3 regions of the Paenibacillus canaveralius genome follow, and region 1 is predicted to be linked to each of the others. Evidence: riboswitches for the same ligand, from Rfam matches in the RefSeq annotation. Region 1 holds a riboswitch; each other region holds the start of a gene.
What was found. A riboswitch is a leader RNA that binds a small molecule or an ion and turns the genes downstream of it on or off. The one in region 1 is predicted to bind cobalamin.

Region 2: linked by a shared signal. The riboswitch ahead of ABC395_RS14985 (class I SAM-dependent methyltransferase) and the one ahead of metE (5-methyltetrahydropteroyltriglutamate--homocysteine S-methyltransferase) in region 1 are both predicted to bind cobalamin.
Region 3: linked by a shared signal. The riboswitch ahead of nrdI (class Ib ribonucleoside-diphosphate reductase assembly flavoprotein NrdI) and the one ahead of metE (5-methyltetrahydropteroyltriglutamate--homocysteine S-methyltransferase) in region 1 are both predicted to bind cobalamin.

What each region holds. Positions count from the first base shown of each region.
Region 1 is NZ_JBDFMM010000001.1:2,748,390-2,758,130, reverse strand. Features, by position in the region: gene metE (5-methyltetrahydropteroyltriglutamate--homocysteine S-methyltransferase) at 1-1,398, opposite strand, end outside; cobalamin riboswitch at 1,582-1,775, opposite strand; gene ABC395_RS12685 (arylamine N-acetyltransferase family protein) at 1,826-2,611, opposite strand; gene ABC395_RS12680 (hypothetical protein) at 2,608-2,760, opposite strand; gene ABC395_RS12675 (ATP-binding protein) at 2,939-4,219, shown strand; gene ABC395_RS12670 (ArsR/SmtB family transcription factor) at 4,232-4,597, opposite strand; gene ABC395_RS12665 (heavy metal translocating P-type ATPase) at 4,732-6,903, opposite strand; gene ABC395_RS12660 (RNA polymerase sigma-70 factor) at 7,185-8,045, shown strand; gene ABC395_RS12655 (carboxymuconolactone decarboxylase family protein) at 8,162-8,605, shown strand; gene ABC395_RS12650 (spore germination protein) at 8,822-9,741, shown strand, end outside.
Region 2 is NZ_JBDFMM010000001.1:3,339,658-3,349,398, forward strand. Features, by position in the region: gene ABC395_RS14960 (lytic polysaccharide monooxygenase) at 435-1,502, shown strand; gene ABC395_RS14965 (hypothetical protein) at 1,687-1,824, shown strand; gene ABC395_RS14970 (CobW family GTP-binding protein) at 2,123-3,193, shown strand; gene ABC395_RS14975 (TIGR03943 family putative permease subunit) at 3,778-4,716, opposite strand; gene ABC395_RS14980 (permease) at 4,743-5,828, opposite strand; gene ABC395_RS14985 (class I SAM-dependent methyltransferase) at 5,982-6,872, opposite strand; cobalamin riboswitch at 7,120-7,327, opposite strand; gene ABC395_RS14990 (aminoglycoside phosphotransferase family protein) at 7,489-8,394, opposite strand; gene bshB2 (bacillithiol biosynthesis deacetylase BshB2) at 8,684-9,340, opposite strand; gene ABC395_RS15000 (YojF family protein) at 9,367-9,711, opposite strand.
Region 3 is NZ_JBDFMM010000001.1:5,074,111-5,083,851, reverse strand. Features, by position in the region: gene nrdF (class 1b ribonucleoside-diphosphate reductase subunit beta) at 186-1,145, opposite strand; gene nrdE (class 1b ribonucleoside-diphosphate reductase subunit alpha) at 1,368-3,452, opposite strand; gene nrdI (class Ib ribonucleoside-diphosphate reductase assembly flavoprotein NrdI) at 3,439-3,798, opposite strand; cobalamin riboswitch at 4,086-4,281, opposite strand; gene ABC395_RS22880 (hypothetical protein) at 4,576-5,127, opposite strand; gene ABC395_RS22875 (hypothetical protein) at 5,505-7,601, opposite strand; gene ABC395_RS22870 (aldolase catalytic domain-containing protein) at 7,766-8,719, opposite strand; gene ABC395_RS22865 (hypothetical protein) at 8,920-9,234, opposite strand; gene ABC395_RS22860 (ABC transporter ATP-binding protein) at 9,367-9,741, shown strand, end outside.

The sequences.
Region 1 (9,741 bases):
AAACGCTTTATACTGCTCGTCCGTCCATTCCGCTTTTCTCCATTTGGACCGAGCCTGTCTCACTTCCGCCGTCTGCGGAAAGCTTCCGATCGTCGTCGTCGGCAGAAAAGGCAGCTTCCACTTTTCACGCTGCAGAGCCCGGCGCTCGCCGAAGGCCGCGCCGCGCGCCGCCGGTACCTTCTGAAGCCGCAAAGCGGCCGCCTGCACGTCTTTGTTGCCGCGGGCTTCGGATGACCGGAGGGCGGCAAGCGCTTGTTCATTCTGCCGCAGCGCTTCGTCGGTTTCCGCCGCCGGGGATACCGCCGCTTTCGCCAGCAGAACGATTTCCTCCAGCTTCTCGTCCGCGAAGGCAAGAGCGTCTCTCAGCACCGGTTCCAGCTTGTCTTCGTGAACGGTGGACACCGGCACATGCAGCAGGCTGCAGGACGTCTGGACGATCACCCGTTCCTCGGGAACGACGGCTAAAATGTCTTGAAGCGTATTCAGCTTCTCCTTCAGATCGGAACGCCAAATATTGCGGCCGTCCACTATACCCGCTCCCAAAACTTTGCTGTCGGGAAATCCTTCGCTCTTCAGAAGTTTCAGTGTCTTCTCGCCGCCGTGCACGAAATCAAGCCCGATCCCGCTTACGGGCAGCCGTACGACCCTGTCGTAATGTTCCACGGATTCGAAGTAGGTCTGGAGCATAATGTTCAGCCCCGGAGCCGCCTCGGTCAAAGCTTTGTAGATCCGCTCGATCCGTTCCATATCGCCGGCGCTTACGTTAGTCGACAGCACCGGTTCGTCGATCTGCACCCATTCGGCGCCTTCGCGCTCCAGCTCTTTCAGCACTTGGCCGTACAGCGGAAGCAGCCGGTCGATCCAGGCATCGGTTTCCGTATCCACATATCCTTTGGACAATTTCAGAAACGTAAACAGTCCGAGCAGAACGGGCTTGCCCTCGATTCCGAGCGTCTCCTTCGCTTCGCGATAAGCTTTAAGAGGCTTGTTCTCGACCAGCTTCGGCTCGGCGCCTTGAAGTTCCGGCACGATATAATGATAGTTGGTGTTGAACCACTTCGTCATTTCGCACGCGGCCGCTCCCTCTTCCCCTCTCGCCATCGCGTAGTAGGTGCGCAGAGATACTTCACCGCCCTCGTAAGCGAACCGGTCGGGTACGATGCCGAACATCACGGCCGTATCCAGCACATGGTCGTATCCCGTAAAATCGTTGACCGCGATAAGCCCGATACCCTTTTCCCGCTGATTGCGCAAAATTCCCAAACGGATTTCCGCCAGCTTCCCCGTCAGCTCCTCTTCGCCGATTTTGCCGGCCCAGTAAGACTCCAGCGCCTTCTTCCATTCACGTCCCGCTCCGATCCTCGGGTATCCCAAACTGCTGCTTGTCAATGCGTTCATGATCTTGACCTCCTGATAGTCGCTTGAATTGGATGTTTGCATAAGTTCTCTGTTTCGTTGCTTTTTTAACTGATCAAATAAAAAAAGGACGTCATTATCCCGAAGCAGACAAGGATAAAGACGCCCTCTGTTTGTATATACAGCGGCCCGTACTTTAACACCTCCCTATCTCCCGTAGGTAAAGCAGTGCTGTCAGAACAGGCAGGTCTCCTGGCTCCAGAATCATCATCTTCGGCTGCCTTCCCGGTCTAAGACCAGTGGCATGTTCGCCTTGACTCCTCTGTTACAGTGGCGGGACCGCGCCGGTTTTTCACCGGACTTCCCTTTTAAGCTCCAGTTCCCCCGAGGGGCTGGGCACCTATTCCCAACATATTCAATTGGTTAACTTAGAAATGACTATACACAACGCGGCATGTTTATGCAAGCTTTATTCCGCCGGAATGCCGAAATGGGTCAGCAGAGCTTCCTTGTAGGCGGCATCGTTTTCAGGGATGAACGTCTGCACGCCTTCGGAGGTGAAAAGCTTGAACTCCTTGCCCGACACCGAATTTCGTCCTTCCCGGGTCCGGATGGCTACCATCGCATTTTTTGTGAAAATGGAGTCCGGGCTGTGCTCGCACCAAAAACTGGCCATGACAAAATCTTTGGGCAGTTGAGGCTCTTCGGTGAACGAGTAGATGCGTCTCCAGCTTCCATGGTGCTTCTCGGAAAGCACCCAGCCGAATACGGGGTCCCGTTCCATGACGTATTGCTCCTCGCCCTGCCGCTGCTCCACCTTCTCGGCAAGACGGACGGGTCTTCTCGGCACTATGCCCCCGACGCCAACGTCGCATAAGTAGCTGACTCCTTCCGCTTCCACTTTCAGCACGTGATGGCGGCGTTTTGGCGGCAGCTCCGTCTCGTCCCGCCAGAACCGGGCGACATAATCGGTCACGGGGTAACCGAGCTGGCGCAGCAGCCAGCCGAACAGGGCGTTCAGCTCGAAGCAGTAGCCGCCCCGCCGCCGCTCGACGATTTTGTGGCATAAATGTTTTATGTCCAGTGACAGCGGAACACCGTTCAGAATATCCAGATTTTCATACGGAACGGTGTGCAGGTGGAGCTCCTGCAGCCTGGCAAGCGCTTCCTGACTGCCATCCAGCGGCCCTTCGTAACCGATCCGGTTGAGATACGCCTCCACTTCAGGTTTTAAAGCTTCTCTGTCGGTTTTCATGAGATATCCTCCTTTACGGCATCCTCGCAAACCGTGATTTCTTTGGTGCGCAGATTCACGATACGGCTGCGTACATCGCATTTCGAGATGAACAGCGGTTCGCCGTGCAGATTCCGCTCCAGCTTAGGCTGGCTGACGAGTATTTTCATTCTCAACACCTCCGGCTTGTTCTGAAAAGATTCAACAACTTGGTGAAATAATCCTCCATGTTCACCAATATTTGATGATTTTCCGCCCGGGCGGCATCATTATTTATTGCATTATCTGCCAGAGAACTCCATAATAGGAATCTGAGTTCTTTTTTCTTTCAGAAAGAGAGTGCGGCCCGTGAAAGATATCCTTGTCCATTTGTTCATCATGACATTTCCTCCTCATATTTATCAGATTTTTATGCTAACCCGATTTTACAAAAGAGAAAAAATCCGGAACCGGTTTCTGATGGGAATCCTGATGGGATTTTCCGGCATTTTCAGCATAAGTTATCCGGTCATGTACCTCGTTCCCGATTTTTATTGGGATTTAAGAGGCGTTCCTCTTCTGCTCGCTTTTATGTACGGAGGGTACTACGGCGGGTTTACGGCGCTCGGGATGATGCTCATTTTTCATGGGGTCATGTTCCCGTCTTTCGGCGTTTCGGACGTCATTCTCTATGCGGCCGGCTTTGTTCCCATTCTGCTGAGGGCAAGATTCTTCTACCAGTATCCTTCACGCAAAAAAATCGCCCTGTCGCTCTTGTACGCGGGCATCGGCACCGCCGCTTTGCTCCTCTGGCTGTCTTACATCGTTTCGCATCACGGTTTTGTCTGGAAGGACCTGCTGCCGCAGGTAAGTCTTCTTACAGTCGTACAGCTCCTGCTGCCGGTTCTGCTCATCCTGTGGTTTCAGCATATGCTCCGACATGACCAGATGAGTATCGAGATCCAGAAAGCCGAGAAGCTCCAGCATCTAAGCGATCTGGCCGCGAGCGTCGCTCACGAGATCCGCAATCCGCTTCAAGTGACGCGCGGTTATATCCAGATTTCTCAGAAGGAAGCCGACGAGAAGCTTGGCCGCTATTTAAACATCGCTATCGGTGAACTCGATCAGGCCGAGAAAATCATCTCTGAATTTCTCCTGTTCGCTAAACCCGAACTGACCGAAACGGGCCTCATCAATATCGGCGATTCGCTTCAGCAGGCCGTGACGATGCTCGAACCTTACGCCAGCATGTCGGGAGCCGTCATCCGGCTTTCCTGCGAGGACGATATTTTTATCGATGGAGATCCTTCCAAGCTAAAGCAGGCGTTCATCAATCTGATCAAAAACGGAATCGAATCGACCCAAACGGACGGTCTTATCCGGATTCACGGTCATATCCGCAAGCAAAAAGCCGTTATTACCATCACCGACAACGGGAGCGGCATGACCAAGGAAGAAATCGAGCGGCTGGGTGCTCCCTTCTATACGACCAAGAGCAGAGGAACCGGGCTCGGCCTTATGGTCACGACCCGCCTGATCGACGCCATGCGCGGAAAAATGCGGTTTGCCAGCGAAGTCGGCAAAGGGTCCGAGGTGATGATCATCTTCCCTTTGTCCGCAAAAAAAAGAGTATCTATTTCCGGAGAATAGATACTCTGTTTCTTATACGTGCACAAGATGCTGCAGGGTTTGGCGGAAAATTTCTTTCACATGATCGTCGTCCAGAGAGTAGAAGACGGTTTTGCCGCTTTTGCGCCGCTTGACGATCCGGACATTCCGTAAATAACGGAGCTGATGGGAAACGGCCGACTGCCCCATTTCCAGCACGACGCTCAGATCGTGGACACACAATTCCTGCTGGGATAACGCATAGATAATTTTGACGCGCGTGGGATCGCCGAGTGCCTTGAACATTTCGGCCATGTTAACGGCCATGGATTCGTTCATTTTCGCATGCTCCAGAGCGGTCCCGTCCGGTCCCGTCCCCGCGCAGGATTCGTCACAGAGGTCTTCGATTGGTTTTTGCATGATCCATTCACCGCCTTCGTTTCCATACGGCCTATTATATCAAAAACATTACGGTTAAGGGAGTCCCTTCTCCGCCGGGCAAATAAGAAAGTGCCCCGCACCCGGTGCGGAGCACTTTTTTTATGGATTTAAGATCATGAAGAGGGCTTCTTCTCGATAAGAACCGTCAAGCTGATCAGCGTGACGAAAATGGTGGCTCCCATGTCCGACAATATGGCGATCCATAAGGTCAGCAGTCCGGGGATCGTGAGCAGCAGGGCGATGGCTTTCAAACCGAGCGCCAGGCTGATGTTCATCTTGATCACCCGGTTCACCTGCCGCGCCACCGATATGGCTTCAGGCAGCTTGCCGAGGTGATCCTGCATCAGCACGATGTCGGCGGTTTCCACCGCACTGTCCGTGCCTTTGCCCATGGCGATGCCCAGCTGCGCGGAGGCGAGAGCGGGAGCGTCGTTGATGCCGTCCCCGATCATGGCAACCGTTCCCTGCGCGGCAAGCTCCTTGATCTTGTCGACCTTCTGTTCGGGAAGCAGATTGCCGTAATATTCGCTTACGCCGACGGCTTTGGCGACTTTCTCCGCAGTCTTCCGGTGATCTCCGGTCAGCATGACCGTTTTATGAATGCCCGCTTTGTGCAGGGCGGCGATCACTTCACGGCTTTCTTCCCGGATCTCGTCGGAGATTCCGAACATGCCAAGCACTTTTTCCTGATCGGCGACTATAACTAAAGTAAGTCCTTCTTCTTTCAGTGAATCGATTTGCCGCTGAATATCCGCCGGAATCCGCAGGTGCTCCATGCTTTTCTCGTTGCCGAGCCAGTAGCGCTCACCTTGGAAGCTCGCCACGACTCCCCTGCCGGATACCGTTTCGATAGAGTCGGCTTCTCCGGCCCGTATGCCTTTCGCTTCGATTTCCTTCATGATCGCTTTGGCCAAAGGATGGGAAGAAGACTTCTCGATAGCACCGGCGGCCGGATAAAACCTCTGCTCATCCAGCACGACGGTTTTCTCCACATGCGGCTCCCCTTTAGTCAGCGTGCCGGTTTTATCGAACGCGAGCGTATCGATTTTGCCCAGCTGCTCCAGAAATACGCCGCCCTTGATCAGAATACCGTGACGGGCGTTGCGGGTAATGCCGGATACGATGGCGATCGGCGAAGACAAAATCAGGGCGCACGGACAGCCGACGATCAGAACAGCCAGCCCCTGATACAGCCACGTCGACCAGCTGCCGCCAAGGAACAATGGCGGAATGATAATGACAAGCATCGAGATGATCATAATAAGCGGCGTGTAATACTTGGCGAAGCGGTTGATAAACAGCTCCGTCGGCGTTTTCGTCTCCTGCGCTTCCTCGACGAGATGAAGGATTTTCGCCAGGGACGAATCCTGGTACGCCTTCTCGATACGGATTTTAAGCAGCCCTTCGTTGTTGATGCTGCCTCCGAACACCTTCTCGCCGGGCGCTTTCTCCACCGGGAGAGATTCCCCGGTTATCGCGGCTTCGTTGACCGAGCTTCTTCCTTCTTCCACGATGCCGTCGGAAGGAATTTTCTGCCCGGAGCGGACCTGTACGAGATCTCCGATCTTAAGGGACGCGATCGGGACGATCGTTTCTTGGCCGTCCGTCAGAAGCACCGCTTCTTTCGGAGCGACCTGGAGCAGCGTTTCCATGGAACGGCGGGCTTTCTCCATTCCCATTCCTTCGAGCAGCTCGTTCAGACCGAACAGGATGGCGACAAGCGTCGCTTCCTTCCATTCTCCGATCACAATGGCTCCCACGAGCGCGATAGTCATTAGCGTATCGATGTTGAATTTCAATCGGAACAAGTTTTTGGCGCCTTTAACAAACGTCATGTAACCGCTCAGCGCCATGATAATCAGGTACAGCGGGATGGACACATAAGCGGATACCCGTCCGTCCGTGAAAAACGCGATAGCGAAAAGCACCGCGGAAATGACAAGATTACGGGTGATCGCCCGGTTGGATTGCCCCCCGTGATCATGTGAGTGGCCATGATCGTGATCATGTGAGTGGCCGTGATCGTGACCATGCGAATGGCCGTTATGGCTGTGGCCGTGCCCCTCGTGCGAATGTACGCCCGCAGGCTGGGGTTTGAGCAGATAAGCCCCGTCGCTGCTCAAAATTTTCTCGACCGCAGGCATGGATATACGGCTGTCCACGGTCAGTTTGCCGCTGTTGTAGCTGAGTCTGGCTTCGGCCCCGTGTTCCAGCTTCTGAATCTGTTCTTCCAGTTCACGGGTACAGTTGGCGCAGGTTAGTCCTTTTACGCGGTGCTCCTCCATCTCCATTCCTTCTTTCCAAACAAACGTTTTTTATAAGGTATGCAAAATATGAGTATATGTTCATATAATAAATTTCTGGAAAAGCAAAGTCAAGATGCTGGAAGTTCATGGAGCACAAAAATATCGGATTCCCCCATCTCGCTTCCCTTTCCGCATCCCTTCCCGTATTCCTTTCAGCATCCCTTTCTGGAGCCGACAAGAGCGATTAGAGACTGAAATCCGAAAGGATGCTATGATAAAAAAAGAACAGGTACCAAAGGAAATCGGGAGGTTCGGATTCCATGACGGAAACGTTGTACAAACAGTACCATCCGCTTCTTTATTCCATCGCTTACCGGATGCTCGGGACTTTGAGCGATGCCGAAGATATCATTCAGGATGTTTATCTGGAGATCCAGCAGCAGGATCTCAGCCGTATCGGGAATATCAAGGCTTATTTGTGCAAGGCGGTTACCAACCGGAGCATTAATTTTCTTCAATCCGCACGCAGCCGAAGAGAAGTTTATACGGGTGAGTGGCTGCCGGAGCCGTCGGCCGTCCTGCCGGACCTTGCCGAGCAGGTGGTACAGGAAGAAACCGTCTCCTATGCGCTGCTCGTTATGATGGAGATGCTGAATCCGGTCGAGCGGGCAGTATTCATCCTGCGTGAAGCGCTCCAGTACAGCTACAAGGAGATCGGAGAAGCTCTCCAGAAGTCTGAGGAGAACTGCCGCAAAATTTACAGCCGCGTCAAAACGAAGCTTGTCCGGATGGAGCCCGCCCCCGCGCAGGCAAGCAAGCAGGAGGAACAATTCGTGAAATTGTTCATGGAGGCGGCCAAAACGGGTGATTTTGCGGCTTTTATCGCACAGATGACTACGGAAGCCGTGCTCGTTACGGACGGCGGCGGCAAAGTCCGCTGTGCATTGCGTCCCATTTACGGCTCGCGGCGGATCCGGGCGCTGTTCGAAGGCATCTGGCCGCGCGGGTATTTCAGCGGCACTCTCATTCCCGCCCGGATCAACGGAGAGTCTGGCTGCGTACTTATCCGCGACGAGCGTCCGGCCCTTGCGGTCAGCATGCGCTGGGACTGGGAACAAGGCCGTGTAGACCGGCTGTATATAGTCGGCAATCCCGAGAAGCTGCACGGAATCCGTCTATAGAGTTAACCCGAAGCAAGGAAGCGGAAAACTTTTTCCGCTTTTTTCTTTTTTTCTGTCACAAAAAAGCCTCCTCATCTGTTCTATGACTGAACTGCTAATAAGAGGAGGAAGATACCATGAAAACACGTCTTCAAATGGACCGGCTGATTCCCGAAGGATATACCGCCATGTTGGGCCTGGAGCAGTACCTGGGGTCCTCAAGTCTGGACAAATCGCTGAAAGAACTGATCAAAATACGCGCTTCCCAGTTGAACGGATGTGCCTTCTGCATCGACATGCACACGAAAGACGCGCGCAAGCACGGGGAAACCGAGCAGCGCATCTACGCCTTGAACGCCTGGCGTGAAACGCCGTTTTTTACGCCGGAGGAACGTGCGGTGCTCGCTTTGACGGAAGCCGTTACGCTCGTCGCCGAAACCCATGTCCCGGACGACGTGTACGACGAAGTGCGCCTCTATTTCGATGAGGTCCGGACCGCCGAGATTATTATGGCTATCGTCGTCATCAACGCCTGGAACCGGATTGCCGTAACGTCCAGGAAGATGCCGGCCGCCGACTGATTTCTCCTTATACTGACTTCGTTGGAAGGCTCCCTAACAAACTCTCTTGCCCTATGGCAAGGGAGTTTTTGCCGTAACGGCAGTCTCCCAGGCGACAATCAACTCCGCTTCTAATTGTCCCCCCTCTATAAGCTTGTCCGGCTTTCCTGCATAACTTGCAGAAATTTCCGCATTCTAAAGAAAAAGAACACCGGATGCTTACAAGGAGGGAACCGCATGGAAACGAAGGGACTGATGTACGAAAATATACAAAAGCTTCTTACCGGAAGCGAGGATACGGTTTATCAGCCTTTTTTCCTGTACGAGCGCTCCTGTGTCCTGATCTATATCCAATCGATTGTCGATGTGAAGACGCTTCAGGAGAAGGTCGCTTCCGTCCTCATAGCCGAAGCCCAGGGCGATCATGAGTATGAAGAATTTCTCCAGCTTCTGGAGGAAGGGACGCTGTTCCCGCTGCCCGCCAAACCCGTTTACGCGTCGCAGGATGCGGTCCGGGAACTTGTGCACGGCAAAGCGGCGCTCTGCATTGAAGGACTGGGCAGCGCTTATATTTTCGATGTCGTCAAATACCAGAAACGGGCGGTTTCCGAATCCCAGAACGAGCTCGTCGTTATCGGACCGCAAGAAGCGTTTATCGAAGATATTGTCAGCAACTTGTCCCTGCTCCGGCATAAAATCAAGCATCCCGATTTGAAAACCGTCAAATACACCGTAGGCACCTATACGCAGACGACCGTGTACATGGTTTATATCGAGGGGCTGTGCAAACCCGAAATATTAAAAGATCTGGATAAAGGAATCAAGGAAATTTCCATCGACGGGGTGCTGGGGATCAGCTATCTGTCGGAGCAGATGAAGAAAGGCAACAAGACGCCCTTTCCCCAATTCCAGTATACGGAGCGGCCGGACTCCGTCGCCGCTTCCCTGCTGGAAGGCCGGGTCGCCATTATGCAGGACGGGACGCCGTCCGCCCTTCTCGTTCCCGTCACCCTCTTGTCTCTGCTCCAGTCTTCCGAGGATTATTATCAGAGCTATTTGTCGGCGAGCTGGATTCGGCTTGTGCGGATCTTCTTCGCCATGATATCGATGCTCTTGCCTTCGTTGTACGTGGCAATCACAACTTTTCAGCCCGAAAT
Region 2 (9,741 bases), 590 kb from region 1:
CTAATTCGTTCCTTTCGACATTTTTCCCTTTTATTTCTAAACTTTTTTCTATTACGCGGTACATGCAAAAAAATTCCAAAATTTTAGGATATTTCGGAGGATATGTTTTACTATTTCCGCCATTTTATGTCTATAAATAGTTCTAAAGACCTACTTCCATTACTTCTACCTTGTACTATAATATGGATATGAGGAGGTGAAATGAAAAGTTTAGACATAAACTGACAGGAGGTAGATGCTAAACATTTTGACAGGCAGGAATTAAAGCTCATTTGCTGTTCTCGGTAGATAGCCATTCACTGCTTACATTGCCGGATCCTGACCTTTCCACCAGATTACTCTGGTTTGAGTCTTATTGATTCTTGTACGATTCTCGGCAGTATAGCTCTAAATTCCCTGTATTCCAATTCACTAAAATCGGAGGTATTTAAATAATGTCCCAATCCATTTCTTGGAACCGCTCTCTTTTCAAAGTTTCTCCTTTTCTCGTGGCATTCGCAGCGCTTGTAATCGGAGCTATCTGTTCGCTCGTTTTCGCTGAAAGCGCTTCCGCACACGGTTACATTACCGGTCCGGCAAGCCGCGCGGCTCTTTGTAACCAAGGCATCAACAAAAACTGCGGAGCCATCGTATACGAGCCGCAAAGCCTTGAAGCACCCGGCAGCTACCCGACAGGCGGTCCTGCTGACGGTCAAATCGCCGGCGCTGGCGCCGCTTTCCCTGAGCTGAACGCTCAAACTGCAGACCGCTGGTCCAAAGTGAACATCAACAGCGGAAGCAACACGTTCACTTGGAAGCTCACTGCCGCACACGCAACGAGAGAATGGAAATACTACATCACGAAAACAGGCTGGAATCCTAACGCTCCTCTGAAACGTTCCGATTTCGAACTGTTCTGCTCTTTCCAAGACGGCGGTAAAAAACCGGATCCTTCCACTTCCCACACTTGTAACGTTCCTGCACGCAGCGGTTACAACGTAATCCTGGCTGTTTGGGAAATCGCAGACACGCCTAACGCTTTCTACAACGTAATCGACGTTAATGTTAATGGTGGCGGAACTGGCACACCTACCGACACTCAAGCTCCGACTGCACCTGCAGGTGTAACTGCTTCCGGCGTTACGGCTAACTCCGTAACTCTGAACTGGAGCGCTTCTTCCGACAATGTCGGCGTAACTGGTTACGATGTATACCAAGGTTCCACTAAAGTAGGAACTTCCGCAACTACAAGCTTCACAGTAACAGGCCTGACGGCTGACACTAGCTACACGTTCACAGTTAAAGCGAAAGACGCAGCAGGCAACACTTCCGCTGCAAGCTCCGCTGTAACGGCTAAAACAACTGCCGGCGGTACTGGCGGCGGCACGACTGCACCTGCATGGAGCGCATCCTCTGTTTACACGGCAGGCAACCGCGTTACTTACAACGGTGTCGTATACGAAGCCAAATGGTGGACACAAGGCGACATCCCTGGTAAAGCAGACGTTTGGAAAACCGTCTAATTTACTCAACAAGCAGGACCATCCGATTTCTTATCGGGTGGTCTTTTTTTAGTTGAAAAGAAAGCTTTTCCGGGGAAGAACATCCTCTCTTTTTAATTTATGAAGCGGAAAAATGTTTAGCATCGGGCTGAGCGGGTAATTTTCTGTAGAGCACGCAACCTTAACATACAGGAGGTAAACGAAAATGGGTAAAAAAATGATGTTTACTGCAATTGGTCTAGGAGCTGCTTACTTACTCCGCAATAAAGACGCCCGTCAGAAATTAAAGGATCAATTTCAAACCTTTGCGGGTTCCACCAAAACTCAACAATCTCTGCAATAAAGGATAAGCTGCTTAAAAAATCCTCCGACTCTTTAATGGGTTTGGAGGATTTTTTTACCACTACAAATAATTTAGGACTTTTTACCCGGATACACCTCTATCAGTTACAAATTTAGAAAGACTAGCAGGCTTTAAACCTCCTTCCCCCTCCCCCTCTTGATAATGGTATCCGGCTTGCCGGACACCCCCGCTTCCTGTAAAATAAAATTAAACGTAATAATTACGATTTTATTGCATGTTCTATCCCAGACAAGAATAGAATACAAACAAATAGTTGATCTCAGAAAGGAACTGAGCCGTGAAAATACCTGTATTCGTACTTAGCGGTTTTTTGGGCAGCGGTAAAACGACGCTTCTGGTCCGGATGCTCGAAGAATCGAAGAACCTCGGTCTGCGCCCCGGGATTCTTATGAATGAGCTGGGCAAAGCGGATGTCGACGGCTTGATTCTGGAAGGGCACAGCTCCGCATCGATCGAGAAACTACTGGACGGCTGCGTCTGCTGTAGTAAAAAAAGCGAACTTACAGGCAGTTTGCAGACGCTGATGCTGCGCAATCCGGATATACTTTTCATAGAACTGACCGGGGTCGCTAATCCCGAAGAAATCGCCGATGTCCTCACGGAGCCCGGTCTGCTGGACCGCGTTTTTCTGAAGCAGATCATCACGGTGCTTGATGCGGAAAATTTCATGGATTACAACAGCTTGTTCGCATCGGACAGACAGCTCGTGAAGACGCTTCGCAGACAGGTTGAAGTGGCCGACGTCATCCTGGTCAACAAAACGGATTATGTGCACCGCATCCGGCTGCATCAAATCGAGAAGGCGATACGCAAGCTGAACGGGCATGCCATGCTCGTGTACACCACTCACTGCCGTGTCGAGCTTCAGCCGCTCCTGGAAGGTGTCCAGCCTGCGCAGAACGGGCCTCTGACGGTCCGGCCTATCCGGATGACGAAGATACGGACTCATCCGAAGGAGCCCAGCACAGCCGTTGCAGAAAGCGGCAAGCCACCCGCGAACTCGCCTGCGCCGGCGCAAACGGCGCCTTCCCACTCGCGCGTCCGTACCGTTACTCTCCCCTGGAATCAGGCTGCGGGGCTGACCAAAGGTGACGTGGACGCTTTCCTCCACCGCTGGAAGGACGGGCTGATCCGTGCCAAAGGGTATGTGGCCTTCTCAGAATCCGGACACATGCATCTGCTTCAGTATGCTGGAAACCGGAGCTGCTGGGAGCCTTCTTTTTACCGGGGAGAACCGTATGTCGTATTTATAGGGATCGATCTCGATACGCAGCGGCTGAGCGAAGAGTGGAAACGGCTGCCGGAAAAGCCGGTGCCCGCTCAACCGGAGCCGGGCCGTCGGAGATAACTTCGGGTCCAGTCAGACAGTTGCCTGCTGTTCAGCGAATTTTTCATGGAACCAAGCAGCGGGCATCGTCACCTCGTGGCACGGAACGATTTTCTTCCGCCTGCTCCCTGCTGTACCGATCGTATCTGCCGGTCAAGATGGTCGGCCTGCCGCCGTCATGCTGCGAATCACCGTGCGCCGGGAGCCGTATGCGGTTCGACTACCTGCGCCTATAGGCTTTTGCACTCATCAGTGCTCGCACCTACCGGCTCCTGCACTTACCACTCTTGCATCTACCGGCTCTTGTACCTACCGGCTCCTGCATTTACCACTCTTGCACCTACCGGCTCTTGTACCCACCGGCTTTTGCACTCACCAGTGCTTGTACCTACCTTCTCCTACCTATCGGCTCCTGCACTTACCACTCTTGCATCTACCGGCTCTTGTACCTACCGGCTTTTGCACTCATCAGTGCTTGTACCTACCGTCTCCTACCTATCGGCTTTTGCACTCACCAATCTTGCGCCTACCGGCTCTTGTACCCACCGGCTCCAGCAACGCCCAAAAACCGCTTTCCAATGGAAAGCGGTTTTATTGCCTGAGCTCTATTTCCCCAGATCGCCAAAATCGCCGGCATACGGATAGACGTATGGAGACGACGGCTCTTTTATTTTGCGGATAACGGCTCCCTCCAGCTTCATCACGTCCTTATCTTCATACACGGACTTTCGGATCGTGCCTTTCACCGTAACCCAGGTATCCTTCGGATACGAGCCCGCATCCGGCGCCTCAACGATCACGCCATACGGGGAAGCATCGGCCGAGCAGCACTGCATCGTCAGCCTGGCTACGACAAACCGGTTTTTGGGCATCCCTTCCTCGCGGTATACGAAGCCGCTGATTTCCATTTGCTTCCCCGCAAAACGGCCGGCAAACAGATCCACTGCGGTCAGCTTCTCCATAAACCCTTTTTCCCCGATCAGAATGGTTTCGTTCCGGTAAAGCCGCATGGCCAGCTTCGCATACTCTTCCGTAAACCGGCTGCCTTTAAACATCTCCTTAAGCGAGCTTTCGTCCGTTTGCTCTCCAGCTTGCCGTGCTTCTCCCGATGATTCCGGCTTCTCCGCAGGTCCTTCCTGCGGCTCCGCACTCTGCTGCTTTTGCAGGTTGGAGGCATTCAATCGAATCCCTTTAACCTGCACGATATCGCTCCCCGTTACACGGTCAGGCAGCAGGAAGCCGAGCAGCAGCGGCAAAAGAAACAAGGAATAGGCGGCAGTGTGCGAAAGCTTGGACTTGCGTATGACGGGCTCGCATCCGCAGTCGGGTTCGCTGCTTACGGCGGGCTGCAAAGCGAGATAAATCTGGAACACCGCCAATACGAACAATGCGATCGCCGAAGCTTTGACGTAAGGGACCAGACGGGGGGCCAAATAATGGGCCATACCGCCCGTTTTGACGAGATAAACGATATAGAACGAAAACCCGCATAAAATTGCCGCTCTGAAAAAATAATGAAAGGCGTAAACGCGCCTGTCTTCCACCCGGTCCACCTCCCGATTTCAACAGCTTATCTGAAAAACAAATGCTCGACCATGACAGAACCGGCAAACACGGTCATCGTAATGAGCAGGGCAAGCAGCAGAACAAACTTCATTTTGAAAACGGACAAAAGCATCAGCGTACTTTTAAAATCGAGCATAGGTCCGAAGACAAGGAACGTGAGCAGCGACCCTTTGGAAAACGTCTGCAGAAAGGAGGAAGCGACAAATGCGTCCGAGGTGGAGCACAGGGACAGGATGTAGGCGAATCCCATCATAAACAGGTGCGGAAGCACTTCTCCTTCCCCCAGCGCCGACAAGTCTCCTCTCGGTACGAATGCCTGAATAACGGCCGTAACAAGGGAGCCGAAAATAAGGTACTTCCCCATGTCGAAAAATTCCGCGCCCGCATGGCCCGTCATCGCAAAAAATTTACTGCACTCCCGCACATGCGCACAGTCTTGGCCGTTCCCCGAGTACAGCGTGTCCAGCCTGTGTTTCAGAGGATTTTTGTTGATAAACGCGTAGACGAACAGGCCGATCAGCGCGCCCGCACCAAGAGCCAGTCCCATCCGGGCATACACCATTTCGGGATTCATCCGGAAAGCCGTGTAGGTGGCCGCATAAACGACCGGGTTGACGATGGGCCCCACAAGTATGACGACCACGCCTATGTACAAGGGCATTCCCTTGTTGATCAGCCGGCGGACGACCGGAATCATGCCGCATTCGCAGATCGGAAACAAAATGCCGAGCAGGCAGGCGAACACGAGTCCGAGAAAGGGATTCCGGGGGATCGCTTTACGGATCCAGGTTTCGGGGATGTAGACCTGCATGAACGAGGACAGCACCACACCCAGCATAATAAAAGGAACCGCTTCGAGCACGATGCCGATGAACATCGTTTTGAACAGCCCGATGACCGAGGGGTCCGGCAAAACCATTATCCCTTTTCGCATGGCTTGCCAGATCAGTACGGCCAGGAAACTTCCCCCTGCGAGAACGATCAGGTTTCTTTTCCTCATCCTTCTGTTTGTTCCGTCAACATGCACGTTCTTCCCTCCTGTTTGCGGCAGTTCCTTTATTTTAATCGTAATCATTACGTTTTTCAACAAGAAAGACTTCTCCCTCAACCGATTCCTCTTGTTCATCTCTATGCGGGCCTGTTGGAATTTATGACAAGCCTTTCCCTTGTCCAGTGGTAAAGCCACAAAAAATCCCGGCACGCCAAATCGCGTTACCGGGCAAATGCTTAAACGGGGCTGATTTTAAACCTGGACGACCCGTTTCACTTCCGTGGACAGGTCCGCAGGCTCCAGCCGTTTCTCCGGCTTCCAGTAAAGGAGAGCCGCTTTGAAATTGTGGGGGTATATCAGCTTGCCGTCGGCTTCACGCACGTACGCATACAGCAGCCGGACTGCCTCCTTCCGGTCGTAGTCCTTATCCAGAATCATGCTCAGGTTGTCCTTCAGCAAATCCTCTTCCGTGTCATACGCGTATGTTTTGTGCAGGTTGACGATTTTACAGTTTGCATCGATTCCAAGTTCATAAAGCAGATTCTGCAAATGAATATAATCTCTGCGTTGAAACTTGATTCTGCAGCCCAACTGCTCCGCGATGTCTTTGTAATGCGGTCTTTCCGGACCGCTTACCATCCCCGCGATTCCAAGACGCTTCGCCGTGTTGTTAATGTGCAGAAGCGCACGGTCGATCTCCTGCATCCGGTAATAGCAGTTGACACCGAATACAACGTCGGCCGGCTCCACCACGGGAAGCTCCTCCCACTTGGCGTGCACAAAGTTTACGTGATTCCACCCCTTCCGCTCCGCTGCCGCCTTCAAGAAAGCAAGCACGCTCTCGGAGCTGTCGACGCACGTAAGGGAACCCGCTTTTTCGGCCGCTTCGAACGTATAGTTACCCCAGCCGGGCCCGATTTCCAGCACGTCCTCACCGGGATCGATAAAAGAGATAAGCTCCTTTCGCAGATTGGCGACCCAGGAATCCACGCCCGTTTCTTCTTTCTTTTTCATAAAAGCGTTCCAGAATCCTTCTTCCTTGACGTCATCCGTCATCCTTACGGGAAGATTTCCGTCCCAGTCTTTCATCCCCTCCTGCCAGAGGGATTTGTAATTCGTATTTAGTTTGACTCCGTAATACATCTCTTTTCCTCCCCATAGGTGGTAAATAGTCGGTTCCGGCTGCCTTTTTTCTTACGCGCATTGATTACTGTCATGACGGGGAGCGGATTTCATTTATCCGCAAATAAAAAAACATCCCCCCGGAGGCAGGATGTTCGGTTCGTCGCATAAAGGCGTGCGGGTCCTTTCCACAACAGATGGAAGCAGAAAGACCCTGGCGATTAGGGAGAACATTCGCATCAACGCCATCCTATATCCGCGTAGGAATGAAGTTACCGGTAAACAGGCAGGTCTCCTGACTCGGGAAACTCCTGCGCGCCTTCCCGGTTTACCCAGTGGCATATTGCGCTTCAGCCGGGGGATATCCCCCTTCTCCCTTACAGTGGCGGGACCGTGCCGGAATTGCACCGGACTTCCCTTTTAATCCGTTCCCTCTCCTTGGAGAATGAACCGGAACCTGTTTGATAAAGAATGTTTGTTATTCAATTGTCTTAAGATACGCAGCATGCCAAACAACTTCACGGTTAATAGTAGTTGAAATCCCGCGTTTTGGCAAATGAGCGGAGCAAACGTGCAGGCAGGTGTACCGGTAAGGCGGGACCTCCAAGCTTCGGACTATGGAGGGGAGCCGCGAAGGTTATCCCTCTTCAATAATCAGGTTTATTTGATTAATAAAATCTTTTGCCAAACCAAGCTGTTTATATGCAAATTCCAAATCTCCGTTGCCTGAAAGCGCGAAATCCAAGTTACCTAAAGTGGACATAAGTATGCGTGCGGTAACAGCAAATCCAAAAGCTTGCTTATCGGCCTGATTATTTATCCGACTCCAGATATATTGAAAGGTTGGCTCCTGTATTCCATTGAATAAGGCAAGATTGCTTACATATGAAGCCAAATCCCAGTATGCGGGCATCAACGACAAATCTTCAAAGTCCGACCAGATCCAGCCTTCAGGACTCGGTAATAAGTTTCTTGAATGAGCATCTCCATGAGACGGTATTAGCAAACTTGTTTCGAGACGCATCTCTCTATCAATCGCGAAGAACAGATTTAGCAACTTTTGTATGCGCCTATCCGGATGTTTAATTAATCTAAAAGCCGATTGACATGTCCGCTCCCAAACACCAAGCACAGGAATCTCGTCGCTAAAATCTTTCAATGCCAGTGAAAGTCTATTAACCAATTCAACCGCTTCGCTTGGCGAAGGGCGTTGCAGGTCTGTAGGGGGAACATACTTCCAAAGCGTCATCCATGTGCCGTCAATATCGTATGGTCCCGCATCCGTAAGGTCAGTTGGCCATCGTACCGGCACCCCCTTTGAATGGAGATGACGTACGGCTCTTAATTCACGAACCAGTACCTTGTAAGCGTACTCTGCATGATCTCTTGAAAGCACAGTGGCTATTCGAGCCACAATCGGATACGGGGCCAAATGAACGACCAGGTTCCCGCCATTCCCAAGCTCGAGAGGAGTAATGTCCTTTAATCCGGCTTTTTCTGCTAGTACAACCGTTTTTGAAATAAGACTGTTATTATTCGGCACTCCGGGAGCTCCTTAATTAAGTATAAAATCATCTTAACATCGTTGTCGTGTCCCCGATAGGCATGAATTAGTTAACAATCAACTATCCCCCTGAACTCCTGTCCAAAGTGTTCGAACGGATGTAGGCAGAGGCGCGTATGCCGCTTACGACTTGTAGAAACTGCTGGAAAATGATGCGGCCAACGCTTTGGACGCCCTCTCTCTCGAATAAAGCAAAAAAGACCGCCATGGAACGGTACAACTGTTCCTTGGCGGCTCTTCAGCGGTCGTGCTCGCACCTATGCGCCCCTTATTGAAACCGGTAGGTCCATAACCGCTCATGGCCGAACCGGTCCAGTACCTCTTTGTCGCCTGCGGATTTACCGCTGAGCTGTCCGTTCAGCTGAAACTGGGAGCTGTGGGCAAGGATCGAGCCCAGCTTCTGCGCCATATACGGTCTGACATCGTTCACGATGTCCGCTTTACCGAGCACCTCTTCGCATCCTTTGGAAAAAGCGATGCAGTGAACGGCCGGTCTCTCTTCCAGGGGCATTCTTTGAACCGTGTCTATAACGGCTGCACCTGTCGCGTCATGGTCAGGGTGTACGCTGTAGCCCGGATAGAACGTAATGACCAGTGAAGGATTCAATTCCTCTATGAGTCCGCGGATTTTGCCGACGAGCAGTTCGCGGTCTTCGAACTCAATCGTTTTGTCGTGAAAGCCCAGCATGCGCAGATCCTCAATTCCGATCGACCGGCACGATTCCTCAAGCTCGGCCTTGCGGATTTCAGGCAGCGTCACGCGGTTGGCCGCAAGGGGGTTGCCCATATTGCGTCCCATTTCTCCCAGTGTCAAGCACGCGTAAGTCACAGGGGTTCCTTGCCGTATATGGCCCGCAAGCGTACCGGACACGCTGAACGCTTCGTCATCGGGATGCGGCAGGACGACCAGTATGTGTCGTTCCATCTCCATTTACCTTCTCTCTTTGTAAGTTAAAAAGGGCTCCGGCTCAGCTGCAGGGAAACGACAAGCTTGCCGTCCTTATCATGTCCCGATAAAATCAGTCTTTCCGTCTCCGTTTCGTCCCAATGGGTGAGCCCTTCGGAATAAACCCAGCCTTCTTCCATTTTAAGCCCGACCCGGTAGGGACCGTTTCCGGCAATCGACCCCTGCACATAACGAATCTTGGAATTGCGGATAAAGGTGGAGGCCGTATGCTTGGACTGATCCAGATGGGAAGCGTACGCCCCGTTGGTCATTTCCAGATGAATATACAGGTCTTGGCCCTTAAGCAGATCAAGAACCTGCTGAACCGCTGCCTGGTTAATAAACTGCATGAAGATTCCTCCAGTAATATACTGACGTAT
Region 3 (9,741 bases), 2.3 Mb from region 1:
TTTATGCAAGGGTCTGTCGCATGCACACCACCGCACATCGAGCACGGCGAGCGTCCGCCTCCGGCAGCCCCGCTGCCCGAACGCAAAAAAGACGTACAAAATTGTCTCCAATTTTGTACGTCTTTTTGCGTATACCCGGCCGCTTGCGTATCCGGCCGGGCTGTGAAGGGCACCGCCGGGGCGGCTTACAGCCCTTCGAAGCTGAAGTCGTCGTCGCTAAGCGGCTCGACGCGGAGAGCGCGGACGTAGCCGTTGCCTTTTTTCGAGAAAAAGTCATGCTGCTTCGTCTGCGTCCGGATTCCGTTCAGAACGACGGGATGAACCGGTTCTTCCGGGAAGTAAGGATCGCGTCCGAGGTTCATCAGCGCTTTGTTGGCGTTGTAACGCACATAGCGCAGCACATCGTCCTGCAGGCCGAGCGGAGTGTAGAGCTCCTCGGTGTAAAGCTTCTCGATCTCGTACAGCTCCAGGAGCAGCTTGATCTGCTCTTCGGCGGCTTCCTGCTGCTCGGTTTCGCTCAGAGTCGCGAACAGCTCCTGCGCCAGCGTACCGACGTACAGGCCGTGGATGCTTTCGTCGCGCAGAATGAGGTCGATGATCTCGCCGCTGTTCGTCATTTTGCCTTGTCCGGCCAGGTAGAGCGGATAGAAGAAGCCGCTGTAGAACAGGTAGCTTTCGAGATAAACGGAAGCCGTCATCGCCAGATAAAGGTCTTTGTCGGACTGGATGCTGTTGTAGTAGCGGTTGATGAGATCCGCTTTCTGCTGCAGGCGTCCGTTTTCTTCGACCCAGCGGAAAATGCCGTCGATCTCCTCGTTGCTCGCCAGTGTCGTGAAGATGCTGCTGTAGGACTTCGCATGAATTTGCTCCATCATGCCCATGAACGACAGCACCGCTTTGCGCTGGAGCCCGTCCATGTGCTCGACGAGCCTCGGCATGCCGACTCCGCCTTGAAGGGTGTCCAGCAGCGTCAGGCCGCCCAGAACCTTCTTGTAGACATCCTGCTCGTCGGGGCTCATCTCGATCCAGACCATTTTATCGTCGGAAAGGGGAATTTCTTCTTCGGTCCAGAACTGCATCACGTTCTGCTGCCAAAACGACCAGGTGTAATCGTCGTCGGGTTTATTCCAATTGACGGCTTTCATCATTTTCTCTCCTTTGGATGGGGCGCGCTGCAAATCCGGCATGAGTCGCTGCCGTGCATAACCGTAGGCAGCTTTATGCGGGGCTTCCAAGTTCGGGCCCAGCATAAAGCTGCTTATAGGGTAAGCGCCATACGGATGTTTGCGGCCTGCACGGAGCGTTTATTACGTTCGTGCCGCGAGCCGGCTTCTTTTAAACGAATCTATTCTTAACCCGGCTCTCTCTTAAACGGAGCAGCTCAGGCATTCTTCCATGGTCAGCCGCTTCGTGCGGGTGTAGTAGAGCGATTTGAGGCCTTTTTTGGCGGCATACAGGTAGTTGCGGGCCAGCTCGCGGGTCGAGATGTCGCTGTTTACGTGCAGCACCGTGGAAATGCCCTGGTCCACATGCTCCTGGATTTCCGCGATAAGATCGATGATCTTGAACGGGTCCATCCGGTAAGCCGACTTGTAGAAGAACATGTTTTCTTTGGACAGGTACGGCATCGGATAGTAAGTGGTCGAGTTTGCATACGTGCGCGTTTCGATCTGGTCGACGATCGGCATAACGCTGGAAGTCGCGTTTTGCACGTACGAGATGCTCTGTGTCGGCGCGATGGCCAGACGGTAAGCATGGTACAGGCCGTGCTTCATGACTTGCTCTTTGAGAGCTTTCCAGTCTTCCGGAGACGGAAGATCCATGCCTTCGAAAAGAGCTTTGACTTTATCGGATTCGGGACGGTAATCTTTCACTTCATACTTGGCAAAATAGGTGCCCTTCGCATATTCGGACCGTTCGAAATCGGCGAAAGTGACGCCGCGGTCGCGTGCGATTTCCATGCTTTTCTCCAGCGAGTAGAAGTTGATGGCCATGAAGAAGGCGCGGGCAAATTCTTTCGCTTCCGGGCTTTCGTAGGCGATCCGGTTTTTGGACAGATAACCGTGCAGGTTCATCGCGCCGAGACCGACGGAATGAAGCTCCTTGTTCGCCTTTACAACGCCCGGCGCGTTCGCTACCGTCGTGTTGTCGCTGACGGAAGTCAGCGCTTCGATGCCGCTGTGGACGGAGTCGCGGATGCTTTTCGTTTCCATCACGTTCACGATGTTAAGCGAAGCGAGGTTGCAGGAAATGTCCCGGCGGATAATATCGCCTTGGCCGTAATCGCCGATCTCCGTCGTTTCCTGAAGCTGGAAAATCTCCGTGCACAGGTTGGACATTTTCACTTTGCCGATGTCTTTCAGAGCATGTCCGCGGTTTGCGTTGGAACGGTTCATGATGTACGGATAGCCGGATTCGAGCTGGATAACGGCAATCTTGGTCAGCATGTCGCGGGCGCTCATTACGACTTTCTTCTTCACGTTCGGGTTGGCGAGCAGCTCTTCATACATCTCGTCGATATTCATATCGTCGAGGTGACGGCCGTATTCCTTATAGACGGAGAACGGGGCGAACACGTGCAGCGGCTTGTTCTGCTCGGCCAGCTCGTAAAATTTCTGCGGCACGATCAGGCCGATGGAAAGCGTCTGGATACGGGATTTCTCGTCCGCGTTGATCTTTTTGCAGTCGAGGAATTCGATGATGTCCCAGCCGAACACGGAGTAGTAGACCGCTCCGGAGCCCCGGCGCTGACCCATCTGATCCGCGTAAGAGAAGGCATCCTCAAGCAGCTTCATGACGGGCATGATGCCTTTGGCGGCGCCTTCGACGCCTTTGATCGGCTCGCCGCGTCCGCGCAGCTTGGACATGTTTACGGCTACGCCGCCGCCGATTTTGGACAGCTGCATGCAGGTGCCGATGACGTACTGGATGGAGTTCAGGGAGTCGTCCATCTCCAGCAGGAAGCAGGAGACCATTTCGCCCCGGCGGCTGCGTCCTGCGTTCAGGAACGTCGGCGTGGCCGGCTGGACGCGCTGCTCGATGATCGCCTTGGCGATCCGCTGCGCTTTGCCGAAGTCGCCTTCACCGAGGTGAAGGGCGACGATGGCGGCGCGGTCCTCGTACGATTCGAGGACTTGCTTTTTATCATTGGTGCGCAGGGCGTAATCTTTATAAAATTTCGAAGCGGCCATGTAGGACTGGAACTTAAAGCCGCTTTCGCGGATCGTTTCGTGGATGGCTTCGATCTGCTCCAGCGTGTACTGCTCGTACACGTTCTCGTAGAAATCTTCGCCGATCAGATAATCGTAGCGTTCTTTGATGCTGCCGAAAGGAACGGTCTGCCCCTGCACTTCTTCAAGGAAGGCGTCCAGCGCTTCGCGGTCTTTCTCCAGACGGTAAAAACCGTCTTCCCCCGGTATCATGAGTTCGTTGTTCAGTTCAATATGCTTCAAGATGGCGCACCCCTTTATGGAATCGTTCCACGTCGCTAGACGTGCCGGAAAGTTCGAATTTGGCAAGCACCGGAACACCGTATGCCGATGAAATGCGGTCGGCGCTCAGGGCAAAAGATTGTCCCCAGTTCTGGTTGCCGCTTGCGGCGACACCGCGCAGAAAGGAAGAGTGATGTTTCAGAAAGTCCAGCACTTTGCCGGGAATTTGACCGAATCCGGTCGTATAAGTAACAAGGACGAACGGCTCCTGGATCGTCAAATCCTCTTCGATCCGTACGGCCTTCAAATTCAGCTTGTTAATGAATCGTTGAACATTTCCCGTACGGGAATCGTAAACTACCAGCATGGAAGCATCTTCCTTTCCACTCTATCAAAAATACGGGGCGCGCCGGCTACGGGAAGTAGTCGGCGCGCCCGGATGAAAGCCGCTCTTTGTGACAAAGAGCGGCTCTGGATTCACAGTCAGTTCCCGGCCTCTTCGCCTGCCTCTGACGGCTCGGCGAAAAGGCCGGCTGAAGCCGCGCGTACAAGCCGGCCGTCCGGTTCCCCGCCCGAAGGCGGTGGAGGGGACAGCCGTGCTAGCGGCTGCAATGTGAAAAACGTCCGGACACCTCCCTATCTCCCGTAGGTTCAGCGGTGTCTTTCAGACAGGCAGGTCTCCTGGCTCCAGGTTCATTGCGCCCCTCCGCGGCCTTCCCGACGGCATCCGTCAGTGGCGGTATGGGTGGGGCGCTCCCCGTTGACAGTGGCGGGACCGCGCCGGATTCGCACCGGACTTCCCTTTTGATTCCCGCCTCGGGGGCGGGAAACCTGTCCAATCTATATATAGTCTATATATAGTGAATATGTAGGTGATAGATATGAATTTACCTCAATATATTGTGGTTTGTCAACTGTGCGTAAGGACTCAACAAGGGGAGAAAAACCGAGATAAAAGGCGAAAAAGGTGTGATAACCTGCCGATAAACGGGCGAGATTTTATTTCCGTTTCTTTTTATTTCGACAAAGTTTGCGGGCGCCGGCAAGCCATACGGCCAAGCTGATTTTCATATGCTGAACGGGTGGTTTCAGGTGCAGCCCGTTAAAAAAAGATCAAGCTCCTTGGATAGAGCTTGATCCCTTTTTACATGTTTACATTTTTTTTGTTGTTCTTTTTATAAAGACTCATTATGCCTGCAAGTATCCATTCGATCACGTGCAGAGCGACAGACAAAGTGAGAGCGGACAAAAAATCTTGGATATATACGCCGGGAATCAGATGAGCAAAAACATAGATCAGAAGACAGTCCGCGATAATCGTGATGATTTGTCTGCCGTAAACGGAAGGGGGCCTCTTGAGTCCGTAACGGATCATGGCATGGAGGAGGGGATGAATAAAAGTCTCGAAGATCAGGAAGCTCAGCAAGATGACCAGGGAAAAAGTGAAGAGATCCGCTTTGCCCGTAAAACTGATGAGGGAGCCGGTATGTTCAAACCCCCGGAAAAATGTCATATATAAGAAAGCAAAACCGATTACCGGCCCGATGATGAGCAAGGAAAAAACCGGAATCGCCCAAATTTTCGTCTTCAAGGACGGCACAGGTTCGTGGTCCCGGCGCGATAAATAATTCAGCAGGACGTTTAAACCGAAAAACAAAAGCAGCAGCATGCCGGTGAGCCAAGCGTAACTAACCATAAAGGTTTTCCTCCGGGTGAATTTTCGTATCGCGCCGTTCCCGGCGTGCTGTTTCGCTGCGTGTCAATGATCGTCGATCACATCATGAGTACAGCAGTATATGTAACTATTTTGCTTTTTTGAATGTATTTAGTCAATCAATTTTACGCAGCGAAAGCAGGAGGCCCCAGAGCAAAAAAAGCACAGAGAAATTTCCCTGTGCCGTTTTATAACGGCTGAGCTGCTTCTGTACCGCAAGCGGACTTCCAAAGGTCCGAGCCCTCCGGCTGAGCTTGCGGAAGCGGTATACAGCTTTTTGAAGCCGCAGCAGCCAAAAGAAAGAGGCGGCGTCCTAAACCATGGCCGTCAGATTGATGGAAAAAAACTATCCGGCTGCCTTACTGGCCGCTGCCCTGCTTAACCAGCTCATCCACGGACCACGCCACGCACCAGGGATACTGGTTCTTCGTTTCCTCCGGAATCCAGTAGCAGCGGTCCGTTTTGTTTTTATCGGGGTAAAACACATACATGAGCAGCTTCACTTCGCTGATATCGTCCGGTTCATCCGTGCGAGGATTCGGGTAACGGACCGTACAGCCCATTTGCGATGAAAATTGGGTGGATACGTTCACTTCATACGTGTACATGAAGCTGGACCCTACACCGATCGAGAACACGTCGCCGGGGGCTTTGCCCGCAGGCTTGCATTCGACGGATACGCTGTTGGAGACGGAGGTGACGGTTTTGCTGATTTTAATAAAATTTTCTTCGATTTTCATAGATTCCGACCAGTTGACCGGCATACTGAACGAAAGCTGCTTATTCGTATAATCGGGCAGATCCGTAAACCGCCGCACATAGTTCTCGATATGGTTCGGATCGGGCCGCTTCGGGAACGTACTCAAGGATTTCCCTTTACGGGCCTCGATGCTCAGATCCGAGACGGAGAAAAGACTGAGCTGCACTCCCAGGTCTTGATTTTGCCAATCTCCCAGCTTGTAGGTGTGCCGGGTTATGTTGGGACGGATATACAAATGCGTAGCCGTTTTTTTGGTGAAGGACGGATACAGCTCAATCGAAAATTCTTTGATGCTCTTCATTTCCGAAGTGACGGAACGCGCCCGCTCATAAGCGATCTTCAGCTCGCCACCGAGACCTACGACCGGAACTTTGCCGCTAAAGTTGAGAGAAGCGCCGAATTTGTACTTGGCGGATACCGCCGCCTGCTCCTCCTTCGACCACTTGAACCGGAAGGAGCAGATGGAATCTTTAAGCTCGGAGCCGTTCAGCACGTGGGGAGGGGGGCTTTCGACGACGCCCAGAAACGTCAGATGGTCATCGTTCGCCCAGTTCGTCAGCGTGTCCGTTAAGGTAAGCCGGTCGGAGCGGTACCGGCCTATGCCGAGATGTTTTTTCCGGCCGGAGCCGTCGAACGTCTGGGTAAACCAGATTTCGGACCGGATATGTCCTTCCTCCTCGGGGATAAAAAACGAGAAGGCGTCGACATGGTGCCCGTTAGGCGTCGACATATGCCCCCAGCCGCGGACAATGGGGGCCGACCAGACGCCCGTGGAGACGGAGTATTCGTATCTTCTCGCTTTAACATCAGATTCGGTTTTGCCGCTGACGAACAACTGAAGGACGCTGCCTGCAGAGCCGTTTTCGATGGAGCCCGGAGCGAGCGCGAAGTGGCTGACATTCTCGCCTTCCGCTATGGCTTGCGGCTCATTTACTTTCCGGGGCGGCGCCTGCTCCTCGTGGTGCAGGAGCCACGTTTTCAGCGTTTCTTTTTTGCGGGAAAGAACCGACTTCGTATCTTGGCTCCGCTGAATATAGCCGGCCATGATCCGCACGTTGCCGCCGGAGTCCCGGTAGCTGCATGCCGCCGTATGAGTGACGTCCGCGATCGGGATTTCCTCCGTCCTGCCGTCTTTACCCTTCCGCTGTTCACGGGCTTCGGTTCGCTCCCACGTCTGCCCCCCGTTGTCCGTCCAGTTCAACGCCAGCTTGCCGTCCGCATCGGAGCCGATGAGATACAAACGGGTTCCGGCCGAGACGGCTGCGAACCGGCTGTCCGCCCGCATGCGCATGCGTTCGCCCAAGGTAAGAGCCGCCGACCATTCGGTCCCGTCCGGGGAGGTCATTTGGTGCAGCGTCCCTCTCTGATCCGCGTAAAACAGATACAGGACGCCCTCATGCACGCAAGCCGCCAGAGCCGGTATCCGGCCTCCGCCGACTCCGTCGCCTCCATAGGCCACTTTGGTCAAATATTCAATCCCCAGCGGCCCTTTCTTTTTGTTGGGGCTGTTAACGACTCTGACTTTTTCCCGTTTATCGTCGCCGAGATAAGTTTCCATGCAAATGAGATCCAGCAGATTCCCGTTCGTGTAAAAAAGATAAGCTTTATCATTGAAAAACGTACCGGCAGCCGGGCCGGTATTGGATGCCCTCGTATAAAACTCCTCGAAAGCATCGTGTTTGGTTTTGGCAGACATGGTCTCACTCCAGTGGTTAGTAGGATGGGTACTTTTCCATGAGTCACTATACCAAACCGGAATTAGTAAGGATATTAACGAAAGTTAATGAAAGAAGTGCGGATTCCCGGGACGTGAAAAGCAAAAAAGATCCCTTCCCGGAGGAAAGGATCTTTATAAGGGGATTAATTATTGGCGATAGTTTCAGGCGTCGTCAGCTTGTCGTAGAACTCGACGTATTTGTCTTTGTCCGCGGTGTTGCGGACGGCCATGGCTACGCGCGGATGCTCGTTGAGCGTTCCGGCGATCATGTAAGGAATGATGTAGCCCCATTCCACTTTCTCGCGCATGGCGACCATGTGGCGTTCGATCAGGTCCAGAACGGGACGCACATCGTAACGCGGGTTTTTCAGGTAGCTGACGAGCAGCTCGGTGGTGCAGTTGCCTGCCGCGCGACCCATCCCGAAGACGGAGGTGTCGAGGAACTCGACGCCTTTCTCGGCACCGACGATGGTGTTGGAGAACGCGAGCTGCATATTGTTATGCATATGAAGGCCCAGCTTCTTCTCCGGCAGAAGGCGCTGGAATTTATTGACCATGTAATCGATGTCCTTGTGATTCATGCTGCCGTACGAATCGACGACGTATACCACATCCACCGGACTTCTGTTAATGAGCTCGAACGCTTCGTTAAGCTCGTTCTCCATCACGTGGGAGAGCGCCATGATGTTCAGCGTCGTTTCGTACCCCATGTCATGGAATTTCTGTACGAGCTGCAGACCCTTGTCCACATCCTTGATGTAAGAAGCTACGCGGATCAGATCCAGCTGGCTCTGCTCGCGGGGGAGAATGTCGTTCTCGTCGACGCGGCCGATATCCACGAGCGCGGAAAGCTTCGTATCGTTCTTGGTAGGGATGACCTCACGCAGGAAATCCTCATTCAGAAAACGCCACGGACCCGCATTGTCGCTTTTCAGGAGTTTAGCCGAATTTTTGTAACCGATTTCCATATATTCAACGCCGGCCGCATTCAAGCCGCGATACATATCCTGAACAAATTCCACGCTAAAATCCCAATTGTTGACGAGCCCTCCGTCGCGTATCGTACAATCGAGAATTTTATGCTGATCGTGTTTCATTTTCGGTACCCTCCAAAAGCCGCATACCGGCTCATATTTTGCTATATTATCACGCATCTGATAAGGGATGTCAATCAATCGGCGCAATTGTCGGACAAATGACAGAACTGACAAACGGTCAAATAAAAAAGCGGGTCCCCTTAAGGAATTCCGCTTTTTTGTACGTTCCGGCACCGCGTACCGCCTTTGTAAGTCCGGATTTACCGGACAAGGACAAACTTACCAATGAGGGGCAGCGGTTTCATTCTGCCGTCATGGGCGTTCCGGATCCCGATAAATGCCAGCGCGAAGACGGAGATGTCCAGGGGAGGCATCAGCAGGTTCTCCACACCCGGAAGCAGCCCGAGCATCAGATGCGCGAAAACGGCGTAGAGCAGGAGCAGCAGCCCCTGGTTCGCATGATACATCGCGAATCTGGAATGTCTGGCTACCATCAGCGGCAGGCAAAAAATGAGATAAGCGGACATGGCGGCAGATTTGTTGCTGTCGATATCAGAGGACTTGTGATTGTGCATACGCGGACACCTCACACTCAGAATCGAAAACATGAAGCCGGATAAATTTCTGCTATACTTCTACTATAGAATATGCATACCCCGTTTGAAAAGGGATAGACGCAGGCTGGACGGGGAAATGGAGGAATTTATTTGGAAAAAGCTTCGATTCATATAAAAAAAGCGGGATACGGCGACTCCGGGGCAATTTTGGAGGATATCGACTTCCGCATTCCGGAAGGGCAGCTGATCGGTCTGATCGGGCCCAACGGTGCCGGCAAGAGCACGACCATCAAAAGCATGCTCGGCCTGTTGAAGGATGTCGAGGGGAGCATCGAATTTGCCGACGGACGGGCTTCGGTTGCCTATGTACCGGAGCAGCCTGTTCTGTATGAAGAACTCACGCTGTGGGAGCATATGGAACTCGCGGCGGCGGCTTACGGGCTGGAGCGCACCGTTTTCGAAGAACGGGCGGAAACGCTGCTGGCCCAGTTCAGGCTGTCGGATGCCCGGCACCGGCTGCCAGTC